DNA from 2 places in the Enterobacter sp. SM3 genome. Region 2 is predicted to be linked to the other one. Evidence: predicted binding sites of a transcription regulator. Region 2 holds the regulator's gene; the other holds the start of a gene.
The links. Region 2 encodes Fur, which represses iron uptake genes when iron is present. Its sites were predicted from a motif close to ATAATAATGAGAACNACTATCAA; they were not measured.
Positions count from the first base shown of each region.

Region 1: the regulator Fur is predicted to act here: its motif matches at 5,587-5,609, upstream of zupT (zinc transporter ZupT).

Region 1 is NZ_CP099971.1:4,084,635-4,097,113, reverse strand. It holds gene GVO84_RS19145 (fimbrial protein) at 1-699, opposite strand, end outside; gene GVO84_RS19140 (fimbrial biogenesis chaperone) at 683-1,444, opposite strand; gene GVO84_RS19135 (fimbria/pilus outer membrane usher protein) at 1,454-3,892, opposite strand; gene GVO84_RS19130 (fimbrial protein) at 3,967-4,527, opposite strand; gene zupT (zinc transporter ZupT) at 4,801-5,574, opposite strand; gene ygiD (4,5-DOPA dioxygenase extradiol) at 5,771-6,559, shown strand; gene GVO84_RS19115 (glutathionylspermidine synthase family protein) at 6,653-7,813, opposite strand; gene GVO84_RS19110 (DUF1190 family protein) at 7,816-8,484, opposite strand; gene tolC (outer membrane channel protein TolC) at 8,679-10,157, opposite strand; gene nudF (ADP-ribose diphosphatase) at 10,362-10,994, shown strand; gene GVO84_RS19095 (DUF1249 family protein) at 10,991-11,413, shown strand; gene cpdA (3',5'-cyclic-AMP phosphodiesterase) at 11,441-12,268, shown strand; gene yqiA (esterase YqiA) at 12,268-12,479, shown strand, end outside.
Region 2 is NZ_CP099971.1:1,326,679-1,339,157, reverse strand. It holds gene kdpD (two-component system sensor histidine kinase KdpD) at 1-993, shown strand, start outside; gene kdpE (two-component system response regulator KdpE) at 990-1,667, shown strand; gene speFL (leader peptide SpeFL) at 1,947-2,051, shown strand; gene speF (ornithine decarboxylase SpeF) at 2,306-4,504, shown strand; gene potE (putrescine-ornithine antiporter) at 4,501-5,814, shown strand; gene pgm (phosphoglucomutase (alpha-D-glucose-1,6-bisphosphate-dependent)) at 5,918-7,558, opposite strand; gene seqA (replication initiation negative regulator SeqA) at 7,583-8,131, opposite strand; gene ybfF (esterase) at 8,315-9,088, shown strand; gene ybfE (LexA regulated protein) at 9,217-9,504, shown strand; gene fldA (flavodoxin FldA) at 9,660-10,190, shown strand; gene fur (ferric iron uptake transcriptional regulator) at 10,481-10,927, shown strand; gene chiQ (ChiQ/YbfN family lipoprotein) at 11,070-11,396, opposite strand; gene chiP (chitoporin ChiP) at 11,444-12,479, opposite strand, start outside.

The DNA of each region.
Region 1 (12,479 bases), 2.1 Mb from region 2:
GAAATCAATCTCCTGGTTCTCAGGGTAAATACTGAACGTCGCCCCGCAGTCCAGCACGGTAATGTTCTGCAGACCGTTAATGTGATATTTGAGGTTTTTCGCGTCCGCCATCTGGTTCACGCCGCCTTTACCGTCAAACTGGACAACGATGTAATCGCCCAGCGAGCTGACGTAGCCATGGGGCGGCATGGCTTTGATTTTTACGTAAAGGCGCAGACGAGCGATAAAGGTGCGTGAGGTGTGGATATCATCCGGATTACCGGAGCAGATGAGATTTTCCCAACCCATCTGACGGATTTGGTCAGGGGTATAAATCAGAATACTGTGGTTATCCAGACATTGCCGAGTGTCAACGCCGTTAGGCTGGCCGGTTGCATCGTAATCCATCCCTTCATAGGTCACGCCAAGCTCATAGTAAGGGTCCGAAGCCGCAGGGTAAGGGTTTACCCATGCGAAGATATCTTCTTTTTCAAAACCGCTGACAACGTTGTGATCGCAGGTGACCGGGATTTTGATGTCATCCGACTCCCAAATTTTTTCACCCACCTGCGCATTACTGGGGATAGCAAACGGCGAAATGGTTTTGGTCTCCTCAACGGGGCCTCCGGAGCCACCCAGATAGCAGTCGAGCGCCAGCGCCGCTTTCATAGGCAGCGCTGATACCAGTAAAATAAACAGTAAGTTAGCGAGTTTTCGCATCTTTTTCGATCTTCCGTTCGGTGAGCTTGCAGTGCGCTGTTGCTGCGCACTGCACGTCGACTTTTTTCAGCGCACCGTAATCGTCGATGTAACCGATGCTGTAGTAGTTGCCGTGATAGTCACCTGTAGACGTGGTTGCCGTTGCGAAAGGCGCAATCATCAGGCTGTCAAAGCCCGGCAGCATGGTCTTCGCATTCTTGCTGAGCCACGCGAGGGTGATGTAATACGGCGTGGGGTTATGCACGGTCAGTCCTTTGGCATTGGCTGAAATTTCCATACGCATTTCCGCCAGCTCACCGGGCTTTTTGGTAATCGCTTTAGGACGCCAGAACAGTTTTATCCTGCTCTGCATCGCGACCTGCATGACGCTGCGTTCCTCGCTGGCGCTGCTGCTTTTCGGCGGCACTTCGCGCAGGTTGAAATAGAACAGGGATTCTCTGTCTTTCGGCAGCTGGCTGGTGGCCGCTTGCTTAACGATCCTGACCTGCGATGCGGATCCCGCTTCAAGGCGTTGAATAGGGGGGAGGGCCATGAAATGCGTGTCTTCTTTGCGGCCCTTTTCATCTTCAATCCAGGAGAGCGCCAGATAAGGCAACGCCTTGCTCTGGTTTTCAACCTTCAGGCTGCTGGCTTTGTCGCTTTCCGGGAAGACAATGCGCGTACGGTCGAGGTTTACGGCCGCGTGGGTGGTGAATGCTGTGCCGACCAGCATCAGGCACAGGCTTTTGAGTGAGGTTAATTTCATCATGGTTTCTTACTGACATGGCAGTATCAACTGCATACTGTTTTCAAGGTGTGAAGGTAACGCGAAGCGACACTGCTGATTGTCTCCCCACGTCACGCGGAACTGCTGCTCTGGCTCGACGGCACCGAGCCAGACGTGGCCGTCATCGGCGACCATGGCAATCTGCTTACCGTTTTCCAGCAGGCGAACAACCGCGCCCAGCGGCGGCGTACCGGAAGCGGTACGTAAGATGCCTGCAATATCGTTGCCTGCACGCGTGGCAATCTGCCGGTATCCAATCGCGCCTTCCGTCCAGGTTGAGGTAACCACGCGGGTGTCCACGTCCACGCCATCGGGCAGGTTGTTCATATTGACCTGCACGCTGGAGGGCGAATAGCTGGAGATGGACGGTAAAACGCCAATGCCAAACCGGTTGGTTTCATCCCGCGACATGTTTAGCGGAATGTTGCCTACGCCGTCGGTGCTGACCATCACGCGCGGTTCATTACCGTAGCTGCGGCGGTGCAGTGCGGCACCTTTGGCCGTCGAGGTGAACGAACCGTTCCAGCTGGCGCTCAGGGAATTGTATTCATTAGCCTTATAGCTACCGGAGAGATTCAGATCGCCATAAGGGGAATAATGCTGATAGTTGCCGCTCACCTGCGCGCCTGCGTCTGACTTCTCGCTCTCGGTGCCTGCGGAAACGCCCCAGGTATTATTGCGGTCTGATGTGTCATACCACGACACGTTCTGGCTCAGGCTGTCGCTGTTGCGCAGGTCGTAATTCAGACGATGATCGGGATCGAGCGGTACGCTCAGTGAGAGATAGAACTGCGTATCGTCTTCTTCATCTTCATAATGCGTTTTACTCCACGACAGGGTGACACCCAGGTTTTTCCAGCGGCCCAGATCAAAGTTGTAGCCTGCGGTCACGCTGCCCGTTGTGGAGGGCGAGTCGTTCCACCAGGTCTGGCGCAGCATGTTCACATAGAGGTTGAGCGATAACGCAGAAATGTACTGGCTTGCGGTCACGCTGAGCGTCTGTTTTTCGGACTGCCGATCGTTATTGTCATAATCCAGGAAACGAGCGTAGCTCAGGAACTGTGGGTCGGAGTAGCGATAGCTGGCGAGCGTCAACTGGCTGCCTGTGGTATCGAAACGCTTGCTGTAGTTAAAGCGGTAGCTGTAGCCCGTCTGGCTATTCTGATTAGGCAACTGGCTGGTCGCCTGCGTGACGTCGAAAGAGAGGGCGCCCAGGTACTCCATGTTTTGGCCGATCCCGGCGGCGACGGACCGATAATGATCGCCATCGGCGAGCGTACCGCCATAGAGGGAGGTTTGTGACAGCATCCCCCAGGAGAATTCCCCGCTCAGAAACGCGTTATCTTCAACGTCATGCGAGGCGTCCTTGCGCGCTTTCCCGGTCGCCAGCTTGTAACGAACCTGACCTTTGCGGGTTAAAAACGGCACCGATTCTGCCGAGACCTGGAAGGTGCTAACGCGCCCATCTTCTTCCGTCACCTTAACGTCCAGCGTACCCTGGACAGACTGGTTAAGATCCTGAATCACAAAGGGACCAGGCGGGACTTTGCTCTGGTAAATCACGCGATCGGCAAGGCTGACGGTAACCGTGGCGTTGGTTTGCGCGATGCCGGTAATTTGCGGCGCGTAACCGCGTAGCGACCACGGCAGCATACGCTCATCGCTAATCAGGGATGCACCGGTATAGGTGAAAGCATCAAAAATGGCAGACTGGAAATCCGTTTCGCCCAGCGTAAGTTTGGCGCCGAGCGAGGGGAGAGGACGGAACATATAAACGCGTGAAAAGCGTCCATCATGTTCAGAACCGGCATCGGTATGCGTTTGCGTGTACTGATAATCGCTGCGCAACCGCCACGCGCCCATATTAGCACCCGCGGTGCCGTAGGTGTTGGCGTTGTCCGTGCCTGAGCCGTTATTAGGCTGGTAATGACTGGCGAACAGGTTGTAATCCAGCAATACGCCAGGCACGCCGTTGTCCCAGGTGGATGGCGGCATCCAGTCTGCGGCACGGTACTGCAGCCATGCCTGCGGGACGGTCACCTTGAGCGTCTGGCTGGCCTGGTCAAAGGTAAACTTAATATCGGGTCTGGATGAAAAATCAATGCATCCCTCTTTTTCTGGCAGGGCGCTGCGAATGGAGTCCTGCAGAGCAAAGGTATCGGCCAGTTCAGGTGGAATACAGACCTGTACCTGATCATTCATTTCTCGCCAGCGAAGCTGCCAGCCGTTTGCCAGCGGAATATCATTAATAGAAACCGTAACAAAATAGCTACCTGGAATTACGGCGATTTGATCTTTGAAAAGAGATAAGTCAACGCTACCGCGCTGATCTTTATCAATAGCATTAATGTTAAATTCAGTCGCGGAGGCAATTTGCGTCATTAACAGGGACGTAATAATGATTATCCATTGTAATTTGTATGTCATCGTCCTGTTACTCAAAGAATATAGAATGCCGGCTGCATTACATGCCAGCCGGTTTATACCGTGACGCGAAGTTATTATTTATACGCAAGAACGTAGTTAGCGGTGGCTTCAACCTGACCCGCCGTAGCGGTTTTGCCTGACAGTACTTCCATTAACGCTTTGAAGTGCAGCGTTTGCGTGGTGGAACCAGCCAGCAGATCAACTTCGTTAGCCGCACCCAGCGTAATGTTGGCTTCGGCGTTATCCAGAAGACGAACACCCACGTTCTGTGCGCCACTTGCGTAGGTGTTGGTCATCAGGCTGGTATCCGTCGCGTCTGTTGCTGAGCTGGTGAAGGTGACATCGACTTTGGTAATTGGCGTGTCCGTTTCATCCGCCGGATCGTCAAGCTGGCAGTTTTCCAGGTTGATATCAACCGGAACAGCGGTAGACTTTTTGTTGGCGTTGATGACGGCAGTGGTCACTTCACCGAGATCGACTTCTTTATCAACGCTGTCTGGTGCAATACTGCAAGGCGCATCAATAACAACGCCTTTGAATTTGATTTTGCCCGAACCCTGGTCGTCAGCAAAGGCAGAACCCGATACAATCGCAGCCATAGCAACGGCTAACAGAACTTTTTTACCCATATACATGAAAATATCCTTTTTCAAATGAATTCATAAACTGAATATTAAATTTCAGAATGCTCGTAAAGTATACGGTCTAAAGAGGAGGGGGTGCGATTAAATTGGCTAAAACTCATTTTAAGGGAATATTAAATTATAAGCCCGGATTATTCTAAGCAGCGCATATGATTACTGTTTTATTCTGAGATAGTCTAAATAATTAAACAGAATAAAAATAGTGTAGATTGTCTTCGACAAAATAAAGAAATAATGCCTCCGCGTTTAACGGAGGCAAAATGCTCAACCGATACCTGCTGTTTGCAGCAACACCAGGCTCAGGCCCATCACCGACATTCCGCACAGCACGCCATAGCTGGGGTTGTTATTCGGGTCGATCTCTTTCGCCAGCGGCATGAGTTCATCGACGGAGAGCGCAACCATGATCCCGGCTACCGCGGCCATAATGGCAGCCATCACAACAGGGGAGACCAGACTTCCGAGGATCAACCAGGCCAGCACGCCTCCAAGGATTTCAGCCATCCCGGAAATACCCGCCCAGAACACCGCGGTGCGTTTTGAGCCCGTGGCGGCATACACCGGTCCGGCGACGGCCAGTCCTTCAGGAATATTGTGTAAGGCGACCGCCAGGGCGATGCCAAAGCCCATCTCAAGATTGCTGCTGGCCGTCACGTAGGTCGCAACCCCCTCCGGGAAGTTATGCAGGCTGATGCCAAGCGTTAACAGCACGGCGGTGCGCTTGATATTACGCGGCATGGGCGTCACGTTTTGCTGCATTAAATCCTGCGGATGCGCGTGCGGTAGCATCCGATCGAGGGCAAAGTATCCCAGCAGGCCAAAGACAAACATGCCGTAACCCAGAAGCGGAGACATGCCTTCTGTGCCCAGTGCGGCAGGCAGCATCTCCATCAGCGAGATGAGCAGCATGATCCCGGCGGCAAAACCCAGTGAGAAGGCCAGTACGCGGTTAGAGGGCTTTTGGCCGAGCACGCCGAGGATCGCACCGATAAAGGTCGCGGCGCCCGCCAGTATGGTCAGGATCAAGGGGACTGACATGCATTGCTCCTTATGATAATGATTCTCATTAATATAAATGATTCATTTCTGGCAAAGCGAGGGGGGAACCCCGGCTTTACACATTCCTTACATTCAAATTTCCTGATGATGATCTTCACGCTTATCTGCGTTCATCTTTGCCGGATTGCGCGTAATGTAGCACCATTAAATTGACACCTTCTGTAAGGATATCACCATGACTTCTTCCCGTATGCCAGCCCTGTTTTTAGGCCACGGTAGCCCAATGAACGTTCTGGAAGACAACGTCTATACCCGAGCCTGGCGTCATCTGGGCGAGACGCTGCCGCGTCCGAAAGCGATCGTGGTGGTGTCTGCGCACTGGTTTACCCGAGGGACGGGCGTGACCGCCATGGAAGCGCCAAAAACCATTCATGATTTTGGCGGCTTCCCGCAGGCGCTTTACGACACGCATTATCCAGCCCCCGGTTCGCCTGAGCTGGCTCAAAAGCTGGTTGATTTGCTGGCACCTGTCCCCGTCACGCTGGATAAAGAAGCCTGGGGCTTTGACCATGGCTCATGGGGCGTGCTGATCAAAATGTATCCTGATGCGGATATCCCGATGGTGCAGTTGAGCATCGACAGCACTAAACCAGCCGCCAGGCATCTGGAGATGGGCCGCAAGCTGGCAACCCTGCGTGATGAAGGCATCATGCTGGTGGCAAGCGGTAACGTGGTGCATAACCTGCGCACGGCACGCTGGCACGGTGAGAACACGCCGTACCCGTGGGCGACCTCGTTTAACGACTACGTCAAAGCGAACCTGACGTGGCAAGGTCCGGCTGAGGAGCATCCGTTAGTGAACTATCTGGATCACGAAGGCGGTTCGCTCTCTAACCCGACGGCGGAACACTTCCTGCCGCTGCTTTATGTATTAGGCGCATGGGACGGTCAGGAACCAATTACCATTCCGGTTGATGGTATTGAGATGGGCAGTTTGAGTATGCTGTCGGTGCAGGTGGGATAATAAAAGCAAAACGGCAACCTCAGGTTGCCGTTTTTAGTGTTTGCACCCTCTCCCTGTGGGAGAGGGCTGGGGTGAGGGCATCAGGCCGCAGTCTTACTCCACAAAAATATGCGGATAGAACCGTGACAGATCCTGCGTGATCAGGGCGCGATCTTCGCGAATGCCAATCCCGGCCGGTTGATCGTTGATGAGCCAGCTGCCAATCAGCGTATAGCTGTCGCCAAACTTCGGCAGCTGGTAGAACTCCTGGACGATCATCCCCTCTTCGCCGTACGGCCCTTCAACCGCTTCCAGCGTCTTACCGTTTTCGATAATCGACACGTTTGCGCCTTCGCGGGAGAAAATCGGCTTCACGACGTACTTATCCAGCTGCGGATGGTCATCTTCCGCAAAGTACGCCGCCAGCAGGTTCGGATGGTTCGGGAACATCTCCCACAGCATCGGCAGCAGGGCTTTGTTAGAGATAATGCTCTTCCATGCCGGCTCCAGCCAGCGCACGCCAGCATCTTCCAGCTTGGTGGAGAACATCTCGCGCAGCATATATTCCCATGGGTAGAGCTTGAACAGGTTGCTGATCACCTGGTCCTGCATATCCGTAAACTGACCTTTTTCACCCAGGCCGATATCCTCGATATAGAGGAACTCGGTCGCCACTTCCGCTTCGGCGGCGCAATCCTGCAGATACTGAACCGTGCCACGGTCTTCTTCCGTGTCGCGGCAGCAGGCGAGATGCAGCAGGTTGAAGCCATGCTGTTCGCGCAGCTCGGCAAAACGCTCAATCAGCTTTTCCTGCAGGCTGTTAAACTGGTCGCTGCCCTCCGGCAGGTTTCCGGCATTGGCCTGGTCTTCCAGCCAGATCCACTGGAAGAACGCCGCTTCGTACAGAGAGGTTGGCGTATCGGCGTTGTTTTCCAGAAGCTTCGGTTCACCTTTGCCATCCCACGCCAGATCCAGACGAGAGTAAAGCGAAGGTTGATTCGTTTTCCACGAGTGGCGCACAAAGCCCCAGGTGTGCTTCGGAATGCGGAACTTTGCCATCAGCTCGTCGCTGTCGATGACCTTTTCCACGACCTTCAGGCACATCTGGTGCAGCTCGGCGGTCACCTCTTCCAGTTTTTCCACCTGGGCCAGCGTGAGCTTGTAATAGGCGTCTTCACACCAGTACGGCTCGCCGTACATGGTGTGGAAGTTAAAACCGTACTCGGTGGCTTTTTCACGCCAGTCCGGGCGCTCGGTGATACTGACTCGTTCCATGATCAGCCGCCCATTGAGCGAGTAGAGGAGGTACCTGTCGCACTGCGCTGCATGCTGGTCTGCTTCGCCACAGATTCACCAAACCCGCCGCGGGTGATGGTGCTGGTCGTCGCGGGCTTCGGCGCCATCGCCGTTTTCGGTACCGTCACAGTGCGGCCAGGGGTCGCTGCGCCGTAGCCTTTGCCGCTGGCATCGGTATATTGACCGTAAGCCGGGCTGGCCGGGTTTTTCGAGCTAAACAGCGGCTGCTGCTGGTAGCCTGCACCGCCGCCCATCAGACGACCCATCATGTAGCCTGCCATCAGCGGCATCCAGAAGCTGCCGCTGGACTGAGCCTGCGCCTGATTTTCAGGGGCGGTGCCTGCCTGCGCCGGTGCCTGCTGGCACTGACCTTCACCAAACTCCGCCACGCAGTCTTCGCGTGAGGCATATTTCGGTGCGGTACGTTCCGCTTCTTTCAGCGCGCTCGTATAAGCGGTTTTACATTCGGCGGCTTTGCCGGTTGCGGCGGAGCAGTCGTCTGCGTTTTGATACAGCGAAACCGTTTCGTCATTTTTCTCACAGCCTGCCAGCATAAAGACAGCCGTGACCGCCAGCGCAACAGGGGTGAGGTGACGCGCGTTCCAGCTTTTGCGGAACGAAGCGTGATTTATAGATTTTGTCCGTTTCATCTTTGTCTTCCAGGACCCAGTGGTAATAACGCTCAGGATAGAGGATGAGTGGTTGAAAATGAAGCGAAGAGGGGCGGAATCAGGGGGATCTTTACGTTGGCTTACGTTCGGGTGTGATTTTGCGCCGGGTGGCGCTGCGCTTACCCGGCCTACGATTAAGTAGGCCCGATAAGCGAAGCGCCATCAGGCAATGCTTAGTTACGGAACGGATTATTGCCTTTGCTGGCAGGCGCGGTGGTACGCGCGGCGGCAGGCTGTGCAGCAGGGGTATTGCCGTTAGCGTTGAAGTTATCAACCGCGGCAACCTGCTCCGGGTTCTCCGGCGCAACGCTGTCAGGAGAGGTGGAGACCGGCTTGCCCAGCGCGCTGTTCAGCATCTGCAGATCCTGCTCGTTCAGCGTACCCAGAGCCTGCTTAATGTTCAGCTGGTTAATCAGGTACTGGTAACGTGCGCTGGAGAGCTGCTGCTTCGCGTTGTACAGCGTGGTGGTCGCATCGAGCACGTCAACGATAGTACGTGTACCGACCGAGTAGCCCGCTTCCATCGCGTCCAGAGAGCTCTGGGCAGACACAACGGCCTGTTTATAGGCGTTGATGCTGCTGATCGAGGCGTTCACGTTGTTGAAGGAGGAACGCACGGTCTGCACCACGTTGCGGTGGGCGCTTTCCAGCTGCTCGCTCGCGCCAACAAAGTTGTACTGCGCTTGTTTCACCTGAGAGTTGACCTGACCGCCCTGGTACAGCGGCAGGGAGAAGCTCAGACCCACTTTGTTCTGGCCCATATTGCTGTCGTCGTACTGGGACGTATTGGTTTTAGAGCCGCTATAGGTCGTATCAGAGACACCGGTAGACGCGCTCAGGCTCAGAGTTGGCAGATGGCCATCCTGCGCCTGACGAATTTGCTCGCGGGCCAGGTCCTGGCTCAGACGCGCCTGCAGTAAACTCAGGTTGCGGTTTTCCGCCTCTTTCAGCAGGGCGTTAACGGCCTGCGGTTTATCCGTTTTAAAGCTGTCCACGTTCAGCGACGCCAGCTCAGGATAGTAATTCCCGGTGACCTGACGCAGGGATTCCAGCGCGTTATCGAGGTTGTTACGCGCGGTCACTTCGTTGGCCAGCACGGTGTCGTACTGTGAACGGGCGTTCTGCACGTCGGTGATCGCGACCAGGCCCACGTTGAAGCGCTGTGTGGTTTGATCTAACTGGCGGTAAATCGCCTGTTTCTGCGCTTCGGTGTAGGAGAGCGCGTCAATCGCGCTCAGCACGTTGAAGTACGCCGTGGCAGTGTTCAGGATCAGCGTCTGCTGGTCGGTCTGATAGGTCACATCCTGGATACCCGCGCTCTTTTCCTGCAGAGTCAGGGCGCGCCATTTGGACATATCAAACAGCGTCTGTGTCAATTGCAGTGAGGCGCTGGTAGCATTGGAGTTAACGCCGTTAGCGTCGCGGAAACCGTTGCTGTAGGTATAATCTGCACCTAACCCTAACTGTGGCAGCAAGGGGCTACGCGCTTCGTTAATCTTTTCAAACGCAGCATCACGATCGGCCGCTGATTTACGTAAATCAGGGTTGCCCAGACGTGCCTGCTGGTAGACCTGTAACAGGTTTTCCGCCTGGCTCATTGCACTGAAGCCCGTCAGGCTCAGGCCGATAAGGATGGGGAGCAATTTCTTCATTTGCATTCCTTGTTGTGAAGCAGTATTAGCGCTGATCTAATTAAAAAATAATTGCCGATTCTAACAGAATCTTCCATACCAAAAGGTTGGCGTTACGTGCCATCTGGCGGTAATTTGCACCAATCTACCATATAGCCTTGCAAACGGCAGCCAAACAGCCTTGAAATTCACAATTTCATCACCATTGCTACCAGGACTCGACTCATGCAGAAACCAGAAAAGTTGCCCGTGACATTCGCCAAAAACGATGTAGAAATTATTGCACGAGAAACGCTTTATAGCGGTTTTTTTTCAATGGATCTTTACCGTTTCAGGCATCGTCTGTTTAACGGGGAAATGAGCGGTGAAATCAGACGCGAAATTTTTGAACGCGGGCATGCGGCAGTCTTGCTACCCTTTGACCCAGTGCGTGACGAAGTTGTGCTGGTGGAGCAGATCCGCATCGCCGCTTATGACGTCAGCGAGAGCCCGTGGCTGTTGGAAATGGTGGCCGGGATGATCGAAGAAGGTGAGTCGGTTGAAGACGTCGCCCGGCGCGAGGCGCTGGAGGAGGCGGGGCTGGTGGTGGGCCGCACCAAACCGGTGCTGAGCTATCTGGCAAGCCCGGGGGGCACCAGCGAGCGCTTGTCCATTATGGTGGGCGAAGTGGACGCCACGACGGCGGAAGGGATCCACGGTCTGGCAGATGAAAACGAAGATATTCGGGTTCATGTGGTGAGCCGGGAACAGGCTTATCAGTGGGTAGAAGAGGGGAAAATCGACAACGCAGCGTCTGTCATCGCCCTGCAATGGCTACAGCTGCATTATCAGACATTACGAAACGAGTGGAAAAAATGAAGCGCTATACGCCTGACTTCCCAGAAATGATGCGCCTGTGCGAAACCAATTTCGCACAGTTGCGCCGCCTGCTGCCGCGTAACGACGCACCCGGCGAAACGGTAAGCTATCAGGTGAGCAACGCGCAGTATCGGTTAACGATAACGGAATCAACGCGCTACACTACGCTGGTGGAGATTGAGCAAACGGCCCCGAGCATTAGCTACTGGAGCCTGCCGTCGATGACGGTGCGCCTCTATCACGACGCGATGGTCGCTGAAGTGTGTTCAAGCCAGCAGATCTTTCGCTTCAAAGCGCGTTATGATTACCCGAATAAAAAGTTGCATCAACGCGACGAAAAGCATCAAATTAACCAGTTTTTAGCCGACTGGCTAAGATATTGTTTAGCACATGGAGCAATGGCGATTCCGGTTTGTTAGCGTCATAAACCTACCTAAGGACACCATTTGGAAAGCCTGTTGAACCTGACTGTTGCTGGTGGGGCGCCAGTCAGGATATTACAAATCACCGATACCCACCTTTTTGCCGAAAAGCATGAGACGCTACTGGGGGTCAACACCTGGGAGAGTTATCAGGCGGTGCTTAGCGCCATTCACGCTGAAAACCGTGCATGCGATCTGATTGTCGCAACGGGCGATCTGGCGCAGGATCAGTCCTCCGCGGCCTACCAGCATTTTGCTGAAGGCATCGCGAGCTTTAGCGTGCCTTGCGTCTGGCTGCCGGGAAACCATGACTTTCAGCCTGCCATGTTCAGTTCTCTTCAGGATGCGGGGATTTCTCCGGCGAAATGTGTTTTTGCGGGTGAACAGTGGCAGATCCTGCTGCTGGACAGCCAGGTATTTGGCGTCCCGCACGGTGAGTTAAGCGAATTTCAGCTCGACTGGCTTGAGACCAAACTGGCTGCTGAACCTGAACGCCACACGCTGCTGTTGCTTCATCATCACCCTCTGCCGGCGGGCTGCAGCTGGCTCGATCAGCACAGCCTGCGCAACTCCGCGGCGCTGGACCGCGTGCTGGCGAAGTTCCCCCGGGTGAAAAATCTGCTATGTGGGCATATTCACCAGGAACAGGATCTCGACTGGAACGGACGCCGCATGCTGGCGACGCCGTCGACCTGCGTTCAGTTTAAGCCGCACTGCGCCAACTTTACGCTGGATACCATTGCGCCAGGCTGGCGCTGGCTGGAACTGCATGCCGACGGCACGCTGACCACGGAAGTCTGCCGTTTGACCGGTGCAAAATTCCGCCCGGATACCGCTTCAGAAGGCTATTGATGTCTACGCTCCTTTATCTGCACGGATTCAACAGCTCGCCGCGCTCCGCAAAAGCGACACAGTTTCGTCAGTGGCTGAGCGAGCATCACCCCGACGTTGAGATGATTATCCCGCAGCTGCCGCCTTACCCGGCAGAGGCCGCGGAGATGCTGGAATCTATCGTGCTTGCGCACGGCGGCGAAACCTTCGGCGTCGTTGGTTCATCCCTGGG
Region 2 (12,479 bases):
GGCATGACGCCCTGGGACGAAGCTATCGCGCGCTGGAGCTTTGATAAAGGGCTGCCTGCGGGCGCAGGGACCGACACCCTGCCCGGCGTGCCCTATCAAATTCTGCCGCTGCGCAGCGCCGATAAAAATCAGGGGCTGGTCATCGTTGAGCCCTCAAACCTGCGCCAGCTGATGATCCCCGAACAGCAGCGGCTGCTGGAGACCTTTACGCTGCTGGTTGCCAGCGCGCTGGAGCGGCTGGCCCTCACCGCCAGCGAAGAGCAGGCCCGGCTGGCGAGCGAGCGTGAAAGCATTCGTAACTCGCTGCTGGCGGCGCTCTCACACGATCTGCGAACCCCGCTCACCGTCCTGTTTGGTCAGTCAGAAATCCTGACGCTGGACCTGGCGGCGGAAGGCTCTAAACACGCCCTTCAGGCCAGCGAGATCCGCCAGCATGTGCTGAATACCACGCGCCTGGTGAATAACCTGCTCGATATGGCGCGTATCCAGTCAGGCGGTTTTAACCTCAAAAAAGAGTGGCTCACGCTTGAAGAGGTGGTGGGCAGCGCCCTGAAAATGCTCGAACCCGGTCTTGGCGGGCGACATATCGCGCTGAACATGCCCGAGCCCCTGACGTTAATTCATGTCGATGGTCCGCTGTTTGAGCGGGTGCTGATTAACCTGCTGGAAAATGCCGGCAAATATGCGGGCGCCAGCGCGCAAATAGGGGTGGATGCGACGGTGGACGATGGCGCGCTTCGCCTTGACGTCTGGGATACCGGACCGGGCATTCCTGCCGGGCAGGAGTTGGCTATTTTCGAAAAATTCGCGCGCGGCAATAAGGAGTCGGCCATTCCGGGCGTCGGGCTGGGGCTGGCCATTTGTCAGGCGATCATTGACGTCCACGGCGGGTCCATCTCCGCAGAGAATCGTCCGGAAGGCGGCGCGCGGTTTTGTGTTACACTTCCTCTGGAAACCCCGCCAGAACTTAATGAATTACCAGAGGATTTGTGATCAACGTTCTGATTGTTGAAGATGAGATCGCCATTAGCCGTTTTCTGCGCGCTGCGCTGGAAGGAGACGGTCTGCGCGTTCATGATGCGGGTACGCTTCAGCGGGGTTTAATTGAAGCCGCCACCCGCAAGCCGGACCTGGTGATCCTCGATCTTGGTCTACCGGACGGTGACGGCATCGACTTTATCCGGGAAGTGCGTCAGTGGAGCCAGATGCCGATCCTCGTGCTCTCCGCCCGTACGGAAGAGACGGATAAAATCGCGGCGCTGGATGCCGGTGCGGATGACTATCTGATTAAACCTTTTGGTATCGGCGAACTGCAGGCTCGCCTTCGCGTGGCGCTGCGTCGCCATAGCGCCACCACGCCCGCTGACCCAACCTACACGTTTGGGGATATCCGGGTTGACCTGGCCGCGCGACGCATTGTGCGCGGCGATGAGGAAATTCACCTCACGCCAATAGAATTTCGCCTGCTCGCCGTACTGCTCAACAACCACGGCAAGGTTCTCACCCAACGCCAGCTATTAAGTCAGGTGTGGGGACCCAACGCTGTAGAACATAGTCATTATTTACGCATATATATGGGACACCTTCGTCAGAAACTCGAAGTCGACCCCGCTCGCCCTCGCCATTTATTAACTGAAACCGGTATCGGTTATCGGTTTATGCTTTGAATAACTATTCACTTTATTTTTAAATAAAAACCAAATCCCTCGGAAAATATTTCACAAATAACCAGCGCGTTATTTTTACGGGTTATTTACGCTCATTTAAAACATTAATAACACAACCCATTAACGCATCATCAACAAATCAGAATTTTGATCTGCCATATTCATTTGAAACGAATATTTATTTCTGATTTGATCGGTTAACGGTGATCTATCTCACGGTTAATCGCCTTTTCCTGGATAAAATGACCATGCTTTCAATTACTGAAAGGAAAATGAAACATGGAAAACAACAATCGCTTAATGCCCCATATAAGGCGGACAACACATATCATGATGTTTGCCCACCGAAACTGCTTTGACTTTCATCTCTTTAATGCCCGGTAGTCCTTCGCCTTCTGGCGCACTCGCTTACAGGTTATCCTGAAACACCTTATTTTACAGGCCATTGCCTGTGAACTCGTGCGCTCATTCATCTTGATTCAGACTCATCCGCACCGGGCGGACTGAATTTCAATCATCAAAAAAGCAATTCACTGATTTTAATCAGCGGTCACCTTTTGCTTTTTTTCCGGAAAATTATCGATTTCTTTCTTGCAAGAAATCGAGGGACGCTTATTACCTAAAATAAAGAGAGAAAGATGAAAAGTTTAAAAATCGCAGCCAGCCGTGCATGTCCGGATTGCTTTACTACCCTGCGTGAACTGGTGGATGTCCGCGCTTCTGATTATATTGATGTTGCCGCCATTGTTCTGGCGGTCACGGATATTGCCAGCGGTATCCTGGATGAAATAGAAGCCACCGGTTTTGGCATTCCTGTATTTGTCGCGACGCACAAAGAAGAGTTCATCCCGGCAGACTATTTATCGCGCATTCATGGCGTATTTGAGTATTCAGACACCAGCAACGACTTTTATGGACGCCAGCTGGAAGCGGCAGCCCAGAAGTACGAAACTCAGCTGCGCCCGCCGTTTTTCCGCGCGCTTGTCGACTATGTTAAGCAGGGCAACAGCGCGTTTGACTGCCCGGGGCATCAGGGTGGCCAGTTCTTCCGCCGCCATCCTGCCGGTAATCAGTTTGTCGATTTCTTTGGTGAGACGCTTTTCCGCTCCGATCTGTGCAACGCCGACGTGGCGATGGGGGATCTGCTGATCCACGAAGGCGCGCCGTGCATCGCCCAGCAGCATGCGGCAAAAGTCTTTAATGCCGATAAGACCTACTTCGTGCTGAATGGCACCTCGTCATCCAACAAAGTGGTTCTTAACGCCCTGCTCACCCCGGGCGACCTGGTGCTGTTCGACCGTAACAACCACAAATCTAACCATCACGGTGCCCTCCTCCAGGCTGGCGCAACGCCGGTCTATCTGGAGACCGCGCGCAACCCGTACGGCTTTATTGGCGGCATTGACGCCCACTGCTTTGAAGAAAGTTATCTGCGCGAGCTGGTGGCAGAGGTGGCACCGGGCCGTACACGCGATGCGCGTCCGTTCCGTCTGGCGGTGATCCAGTTGGGTACCTACGATGGCACCATCTATAACGCCCGTCAGGTGGTGGATAAGATTGGGCACCTGTGTGATTACATCCTGTTTGACTCGGCCTGGGTGGGTTACGAGCAGTTTATTCCGATGATGGCCGACTGCTCTCCGCTGCTGCTGGAGCTGAACGAAAACGATCCGGGTATCCTGGTCACCCAGTCCGTGCATAAACAGCAGGCCGGCTTCTCGCAGACCTCGCAAATCCACAAGAAAGACAGCCATATCAAAGGGCAACAGCGCTATGTCCCGCACAAGCGGCTGAACAATGCATTTATGATGCACGCCTCCACCAGCCCGTTTTATCCGCTGTTCGCTGCGCTGGACATTAACGCCCGTATGCATGAGGGCCAGAGCGGCCGCAACATGTGGATGGACTGCGTGGTGAACGGTATCGAAGCGCGCAAGCTGATTCTGGAGAACTGCCGGTATCTGCGCCCCTTCGTGCCGGAAACGGTGGATGGCCGCCCGTGGGAAAGCTGGGACACCGCGGAGATTGCGACCGATCTGCGCTTCTTCCACTTCGTACCAGGTGAAAACTGGCACGCTTTTGAAGGCTACGCTGAGCATCAGTATTTTATCGACCCGTGCAAGCTCCTGCTGACCACGCCGGGCATTAACGCCCGCACTGGGGAGTATGAGGACTTCGGCGTGCCCGCCACTATCCTTGCCAATTTCCTGCGCGAAAACGGCATCGTGCCGGAAAAATGCGACCTCAACTCGATCCTGTTCCTGCTCACGCCTGCAGAAGATATGGGCAAACTGCAGCAGTTGGTGGCGCAGCTGGTGCGCTTCGAAAAACTGCTCGAGAGCGATGTTCCGCTGAAAGACGTCCTGCCTTCTCTCTACAAACAGCATCCGGAGCGTTACGCGGATTACACCCTGCGCCAGATCTGCCAGGAGATGCATGACCTGTACGCCCGCCACAACGTGAAGCAGCTGCAGAAAGAGATGTTCCGCAAGTCTCACTTCCCACGCGTGATGATGAACCCGCAGGACGCGAACTACGCCTATCTGCGCGGTGATGTTGAACTGGTCTCCCTGCGCGACGCGGAAGGCCGCATCGCCGCCGAAGGCGCCCTTCCTTATCCACCGGGGGTATTGTGCGTGGTCCCAGGGGAAGTCTGGGGCGGTTCCGTGCTGCGCTACTTTGCCGCGCTGGAAGAAGGCATCAACCTTCTGCCGGGCTTCGCGCCGGAGCTGCAGGGTGTGTACGTCGAAGAGTGTGAGGGGCGCAAACAGGTTCGCTGCAACGTCATCAAACAACCCGCCGCTCAGCCCGCGCTGCTGAAAGGAGAAAAATTATGAGTAAGTCCAATAAGATGGGCGTGGTGCAGCTGACCATCCTCACCATGGTAAACATGATGGGCTCCGGGATTATCATGCTGCCCACCAAACTGGCAGAGGTGGGTACCATCTCTATCATCTCCTGGCTGGTAACGGCAGTCGGTTCAATGGCGCTGGCGTGGGCGTTCGCCAAGTGCGGGATGTTCAGCCGTAAGTCAGGCGGCATGGGTGGCTATGCCGAGTATGCCTTTGGCAAGTCGGGCAACTTTATGGCCAACTATACCTACGGCGTGTCGCTGCTGATCGCCAACGTGGCGATTGCCATCTCCGCGGTGGGTTACGGTACGGAGCTGTTTGGCGCGACGCTCAGCCCGGTACAAATTGGGCTGGCGACCATCGGGGTTCTGTGGATCTGCACCGTGGCTAACTTTGGCGGCGCGCGTATCACCGGGCAGCTCTCCAGCATCACCGTCTGGGGCGTGATTATTCCGGTTGTCGGCCTGTGCATCATCGGCTGGTTCTGGTTCAGCCCGACACTGTACGCGAATTCCTGGAACCCGCACCATGTGCCGTTCTTTACCGCTGTTGGGTCATCCATCGCCATGACGCTGTGGGCCTTCCTGGGTCTGGAATCCGCCTGCGCGAACGCGGAAGTGGTAGAGAACCCGGAGAAGAACGTGCCGATTGCGGTCCTCGGCGGCACGCTGGGCGCGGCGGTGATCTATATCGTCTCGACTAACGTGATTGCGGGCATCGTACCGAATATGGATCTGGCTAACTCCACGGCGCCGTTCGGGCTGGCCTTCGCGCAGATGTTCACCCCGGAAGTCGGGAAAGTGATCATGGGTCTGATGGTCATGTCCTGCTGCGGTTCACTCCTCGGCTGGCAGTTCACCATCGCACAGGTGTTTAAATCCTCGGCTGATGAAGGTTACTTCCCAAAAATCTTCTCCCGCGTGACCAAAGCGGATGCGCCGGTGCAGGGGATGCTGGCAATTGTCATCTTCCAGAGCGGATTGTCGCTGATGACCATTAGCCCGTCGCTGAACAGCCAGTTCAACGTGCTGGTCAACCTGGCGGTAGTGACAAACATCATTCCGTATATTCTGTCGATGGCGGCACTGGTGATTATTCAGAAGGTGGCGAAGGTGGATCCACGCAAAGCGCGTGCGGCCAATATCGTGGCGCTGATTGGGGCAATCTACAGCTTCTATGCGCTCTACTCATCCGGCCAGGAAGCGATGCTGTATGGCGCGATGGTGACCTTTATGGGCTGGACGCTGTACGGTCTGGTGTCACCACGGTTTGAATTGAAGAACAAACACAGTTAGGTAAAAGCAAAACGGCAACCCTGAGGTTGCCGTTTTTAATGTTTTCTCCCTCTCCCTGTGGGAGAGGGCCGGGGTGAGGGCACCAGCCCGCACCAAACACCATTTACGCGTTTTTCAGCACTTCGCTGACAATCTCTACCGCTTCTTTCTCAATCTGCTGACGGTGCTCAGCGCCGAGGAAGCTTTCGCAATAGATTTTGTACGCATCTTCCGTACCGGACGGACGCGCGGCGAACCAGCCGTTCTCGGTCATCACTTTCAGACCACCAATGGATGCGCCGTTGCCCGGTGCTGCCGTCAGACGGGCAGTGATCGGATCGCCCGCCAGGGTGCTTGCGCTGACCATCTCTGGAGAGAGTTTGGACAGGGCCGCTTTCTGAGCTGACGTCGCGCTAGCCTGAATACGGTTATAGCTTGGTGCACCAAAGCGTGCCGCCAGGTCATTGTAATGTTCCTGCGGGTTCTTACCGGTGACCGCGGTGATTTCCGCTGCCAGCAGGCACATGATGATGCCGTCTTTATCGGTTGACCATGGCGTGCCGTCGAAACGCAGGAAAGATGCCCCCGCGCTCTCTTCACCACCAAAACCAAAGCTGCCGTCGTGCAGACCGTCAACGAACCATTTGAAGCCCACCGGCACTTCCACCAGCTTGCGGCCTAGCGCCTCGACCACGCGGTCGATCATCGCGGAGGACACCAGCGTTTTACCGACAGCCACCTCTTTGCCCCACTGCGGACGGTGCTGGAACAGGTAGTTAATCGCGACGGCCAGATAGTGGTTCGGGTTCATCAGCCCGGCAGGGGTGACGATACCGTGACGGTCATAATCCGGGTCGTTAGCAAACGCCAGATCGAATTTATCACGCAGCGCCAGCAGGCCCGCCATCGCGCACTCGGAGGAGCAGTCCATACGGATCGCGCCGTCTTTGTCCAGGTGCATAAAGCGGAAGGTCTGATCGACGTGATCGTTCACGATGGTCAGATCCAGCTTGTAATGCTCGGCGATACGTTTCCAGTATTCGATACCGGAGCCGCCCAGCGGATCCACGCCCAGCTTCAGGCCGGCTTTCTGGATAGCCGCCATATCAACGATATCCGCCAGCCCTTCCACGAACGGCTGAACCAGATCCTGCTCTTTCACGTGACCGGACGCCATGGCAGCATCCAGAGAGATGCGCTTCACGCCTTTCAGACCGTCAGCCAGCAAGGCGTTCGCACGATCTTCCACCACTTTTGTGACGTTAGTGTCGGCCGGGCCACCATTAGGCGGGTTGTATTTGATACCACCGTCTTCCGGCGGGTTGTGGGATGGCGTGATAACGATACCGTCAGCCAGCGCGCCACCTTTTTTGTTGTGCACCAGGATGGCGTTAGAGACCGCAGGCGTTGGGGTGAAGCCGTTATTCTCCTGAACAATCACATCAACGCCGTTTGCCGCCAGCACTTCCACCACAGAGATGAACGCCGGTTCAGACAGGGCATGGGTATCTTTCCCCACGTAGCACGGACCGGTAACGCCGTTTTTAGCGCGCTCTTCCGCGATGGCCTGAGCAATGGCCAGAATGTGCGGTTCGTTAAAGCTGTGGCGCGCCGCGCTGCCGCGGTGACCGGATGTACCAAACTTCACTGCGTGTTCTGCGTTGCCCACGACCGGTTTCAGCACGTAATACTGCGCGGTCAGCTGAGCGACGTTAATCAAATCGCTTTGTTGTGCAGGTTGGCCTGCACGGCTGTGATTTGCCATTACCGGGTCCTTCTGATGCAAGGGTTAAATTGTACCGCAAACCTTTTCAATCAATTCCGCCGGGAACTGCATGGACTGCATGATGTGTTCAATCATGCTGCACTTGCGGCCCGTATTGGTATTGGTGATCACCCAGTACGGGGTGCCAGGAACATGTTTGGGTTTGGTTTGATTGCCATTTTGCAGCAGCGTCTGCTCGTCGCCCGCGAAATAGACGCGAGTACGGCCGTGAAGCGACTCGGTCGCTTCAGCAAACGCTTTGTTATCCAGTGAATAAAGTGTAGACAGCACCAGCATAAAGCGGTTAACCGCCTTTTTCTGCTCCGCGTATTCATCGGAGAGCAGCAGCTCGCGCATCGCGCGCACTTTATCTTTTGCCGGCGTCACGACAGGTTTTGCTTGCGCAACAACGCTCGGCTGAGACACGACATCTTTGGTGACTGGGGTAGCAGGCTGTGAAGCGGCGGAAATTTTAAGCATGCGCCGTAAAATGTCGGACGCACTCTCCCCGATATGCCGCGTCTGGCTGGCAATATACTGATAGAGTTCGTCATCAACTTCGATTGTTTTCATCTTAATCCAGTGCGATATCTTATCTGAATACAAGTCATTGGGATTATAAGGTCAAATCCCAACAGCGGATAGCGTCAAACCAGGTTGGCGGCAAAAGTCAGATTAAACTGGAACCTTGCAGCCGGGCGGCAGAATGGTCAACATGATACCCTAACCTGACATACGTAAAAAAAGAACTTTGCCATGAAATTGAATACCCGAGCGCAAACTGCACAATCGCCGAACAATAATTCTCCCATCGTACTGGTTCACGGGCTTTTTGGCAGCCTGGATAACCTGGGCGTGCTGGCGCGCGATCTGGTTACCGACCACGATATTTTACAGGTCGATATGCGCAATCACGGTCTTTCAGGGCGTTCAGACGAGATGACCTACGCGGCAATGGCGCAGGATCTGCTGGATACGCTGGATGCCAACGATCTGCAAAAGGTGACCCTCATCGGGCATTCAATGGGTGGCAAAGCGGTGATGGCCCTGACGGCGCTGGCCCCGGAGCGTATTAGCGGCCTGGTGGTGATTGACGTCGCGCCCGTGGATTACGACGTCCGCCGTCACGACGAGATTTTTGCCGCCATAAATGCGGTCACAGAAGCGGGTGTTGCGACACGCCAACAGGCGGCTGCCGTCATGCGTGAGCATCTTGATGAAGAAGGCGTCGTCCAGTTCCTGCTGAAGTCGTTTGTTGACGGGCAATGGCGTTTTAACGTGCCGGTGCTCTGGGACCAGTACAACAACATCGTGGGCTGGGAAACCGTCCCTGCCTGGCCGCACCCTACCCTCTTTATTCGCGGCGGAAACTCTCCTTATGTTACGGACGCGTACCGCGACACGCTGCTGTCCCAATTCCCGCAGGCTCGCGCCCACGTGATTGCCGGTGCCGGGCACTGGGTGCATGCGGAGAAACCGGATGCCGTACTGCGCGCCATTCGCCGCTATCTCGCTGATACTGCAAATTGATTAAAAAGAAAGCGACTGGAAGGCTGCGGGCTTCCAGTCGTTGGCGTGCCGTTTTTGGTGATGTATGATGGCGCGCTTATCGCCCGGGCATTAGCAGGGCGGCGTGTTTCCCCCGAAGTCTCAGAATCATGGCCAAAGAACAAACGGACCGTACGACACTAGATCTGTTCGCGAATGAGCGTCGCCCGGGACGACCCAAGACGAATCCGCTTTCGCGCGATGAACAGCTGCGTATCAATAAACGCAACCAGCTTAAACGCGATAAAAATCGTGGGCTTAAGCGTGTCGAACTGAAGCTTAACGCCGACGCCGTCGATGCGCTGAACGAACTGGCTGACGCGCGAAATATCAGCCGCAGCGAGCTCATTGAAGAGATGTTGATCGCCCAGCTTGAGACGTTACGCAGCCAGGCATAAGTCTGAAAATCCCCTTTATCGCCCTTTTCATGTAGCACAGAGTGCAGTCCTGCGCGATAGCTGTTTCCGCAGGGTTGCCAGTTCTGCTATTATTGCCCTTATCCGTGGCCGAATTGCGCCACCATACTATTAAGTTTCAAGAGGTTATTTTACTCATGGCAATCATCGGCATTTTCTTTGGCAGTGATACCGGCAATACCGAAAATATCGCAAAAAACATTCAAAAACAGCTCGGTAAAGACGTTGCTGATGTGCATGACATCGCCAAGAGCAGCAAAGAAGATCTGGAAGGCTATGACATTCTGCTGCTGGGTATCCCAACCTGGTACTACGGTGAAGCCCAGTGCGACTGGGATGATTTCTTCCCGACGCTGGAAGAAGTGGACTTCAACGGTAAGCTGGTGGCCCTGTTTGGCTGTGGCGATCAGGAAGACTACGCCGAATACTTCTGTGACGCGCTGGGTACCATCCGCGATATCATTGAGCCGAATGGCGCGGTTATCGTAGGCCACTGGCCGACTGCCGGTTACCACTTTGAAGCGTCTAAAGGCCTGGCCGATGACGATCACTTCGTGGGTCTGGCCATTGACGAAGACCGTCAGCCAGAGCTGACGGCAGAGCGCGTTGAGAAATGGGTGAAGCAGATCCGTGAGGAACTGCACCTGGACGATATTCTGAACGCCTGATTTTATCGCGGCGCAGCGGCGGCTGCGCCCGTGCTCCAGGTCAAACCGATTAAATTAATCGCTACAATCTTTTAACTTTTTCGCCCAGACCTGTACAATGTCTCCCTGATAAAATGTGGTTTTCCATTGAGCAAGTTTGTTGGTGATACCCCATTTTTATAAGCATATTTTGCCTGAGACTTGCAGTTTTCATTTAGCCGTGGCAGTTCTATAATGAGACGCATTATCCCAGGTGCATTTTCTGTCACTTCCTACAGAAGTGAATCGTTTAGCAACAGGACAGATTCCGCATGACTGACAACAATACCGCATTAAAGAAGGCTGGCCTGAAAGTTACGCTTCCTCGGTTAAAAATCCTTGAAGTGCTTCAGGGTCCAGACAATCACCATGTCAGTGCGGAAGACCTCTATAAACGTCTTATCGACATGGGTGAAGAGATTGGGCTGGCTACCGTCTATCGCGTGCTGAACCAGTTCGATGACGCGGGCATTGTTACCCGTCATAATTTCGAAGGCGGTAAATCTGTTTTCGAACTGACCCAGCAGCAGCACCACGATCACCTGATCTGCCTCGATTGCGGCAAGGTCATTGAATTCAGCGATGATTCCATCGAATCACGCCAGCGTGAAATCGCTGCGCGTCATGGCATCCGACTGACGAACCACAGCCTGTACCTTTACGGTCACTGCGCTGAAGGCGACTGCCGCGAAGACGACCACGCGCACGACGCGAAATAAGCGAGTGTTTTTACTCTGAGCCAGCCGTAAGGTTGGCTTTTTTTTGCCTGAAAAAAGCCCGGAGGCGCTGCGCTTACCGGGCCTACGGGCTATGACACCTTTGTAGGTCCAGCAAGCGCAGCGCCACCGGGCGTAAAGCAACTTATTTATTGTTATTGCGTATCTCGTTCCAGATCTTATCGCAACGCTTCGCCACTTCCTGATCGTTACCGGTTTTACGCGCCTGAATGCAGGCCTGGTAATCCATCACGCGGACGTTTTCCTGCGTCGCGAACTGCTCGTGTGCTTTCTCTTTCTTCAGCACGTTCAGCACGCTCTGACAGGCTTCAATCTTCTCCGGCGAACCTTCCGCAGTATTAATGCAGGCGCTATACGCCTCCTTCAGACGGGTGTCCTCTTTCGGCGCCTGTGTCTGAGCACACGCCACCAGCCCTGATGCCAGCAACGCGACGATTACGATTTTTTTCATCATGTGCAGTCTCCATACCGGCGGGACTCAGCCCGCCGGTGCGTTCATCAGAAGATGGTGAATGGGGCGATAACCATGAATTTCACGTCACGTTCATCCTGGAAGATGTTGCCGTAACCGCCCGCATAGCTCGGGATATCAGAGTGGTTGTCATACTGGGTGAAGTGCAGTTTGAACATTGTGCCTTTCGCGCGGCCATCCTGCAGGGTATAGATAGCATCGAGGCTGTAGGAAGACTCTTTCAGGCGATAGTTGGGATCGTAGTATGCGTCCGGGGTTGCCATATCGGCAGGTTTTGCATCCCAGGCGTAAGCGTAAGACGCGCCCACCGCCCAGCCAGGCAGGTTCCAGTTTTTCAGATCATACATTGCGCCGAAGAAGACCGCTTTCTCGCCGTCGGCGTTGAAGTCTGAGCGGTTATCCCACCAGATATCAAGACGACCGTTGGAGGAGGCGTAGGTCGGGGTCATACGCTGCAGGAAATAGCCCTGCTGCCCTTCCGCCTTCACCCATGTGCCTTCCAGACGCAAATCAACCTGACCGACCTTGTAGCCGAAGGTTAACGCCTGCAGCCACGCGGTGCCGTCATAAATGTCGTTAACGGTGCCATTGCTGGCTTTATCGCGCGTGCCGTAGAACTGGTAGCTGGTGCTCAGCGGGCTACCCGCGACATCGAATTTATAGCTGGCCTTGGCAAAATACTGATCGATATAGCCCTGTGCCTGACCAAATGCCGCTTCAAGCACCAGATCGTTTTTGAAGTCGTACTTCGCGCCCAGCGAGTGCAGGTAATCGACTTTGGTTTTTTTATCGTTCTGGTAGAACTTGTCCATCTCGATGTGCCACGGCGCTTTGTACTCGTTGGTCCACATATAGGAGAAGCTCAACGCACCCGCATCACCGTAGTCAAAGTTCGCCCCGGCTTCCGCACCCTGATAGGTACCCGGCATAAAGCTCCAGTGCGGCGCTAACAGGGTCTGGCCGGTTGGCTGAATATAACCACCGCGCGCCCAGACCGGGCCGTATTTAAATTTCGCAGCGGCTTTGTAAAGGCTGATACCGCTCTTGTCGCCGGACCAGTCT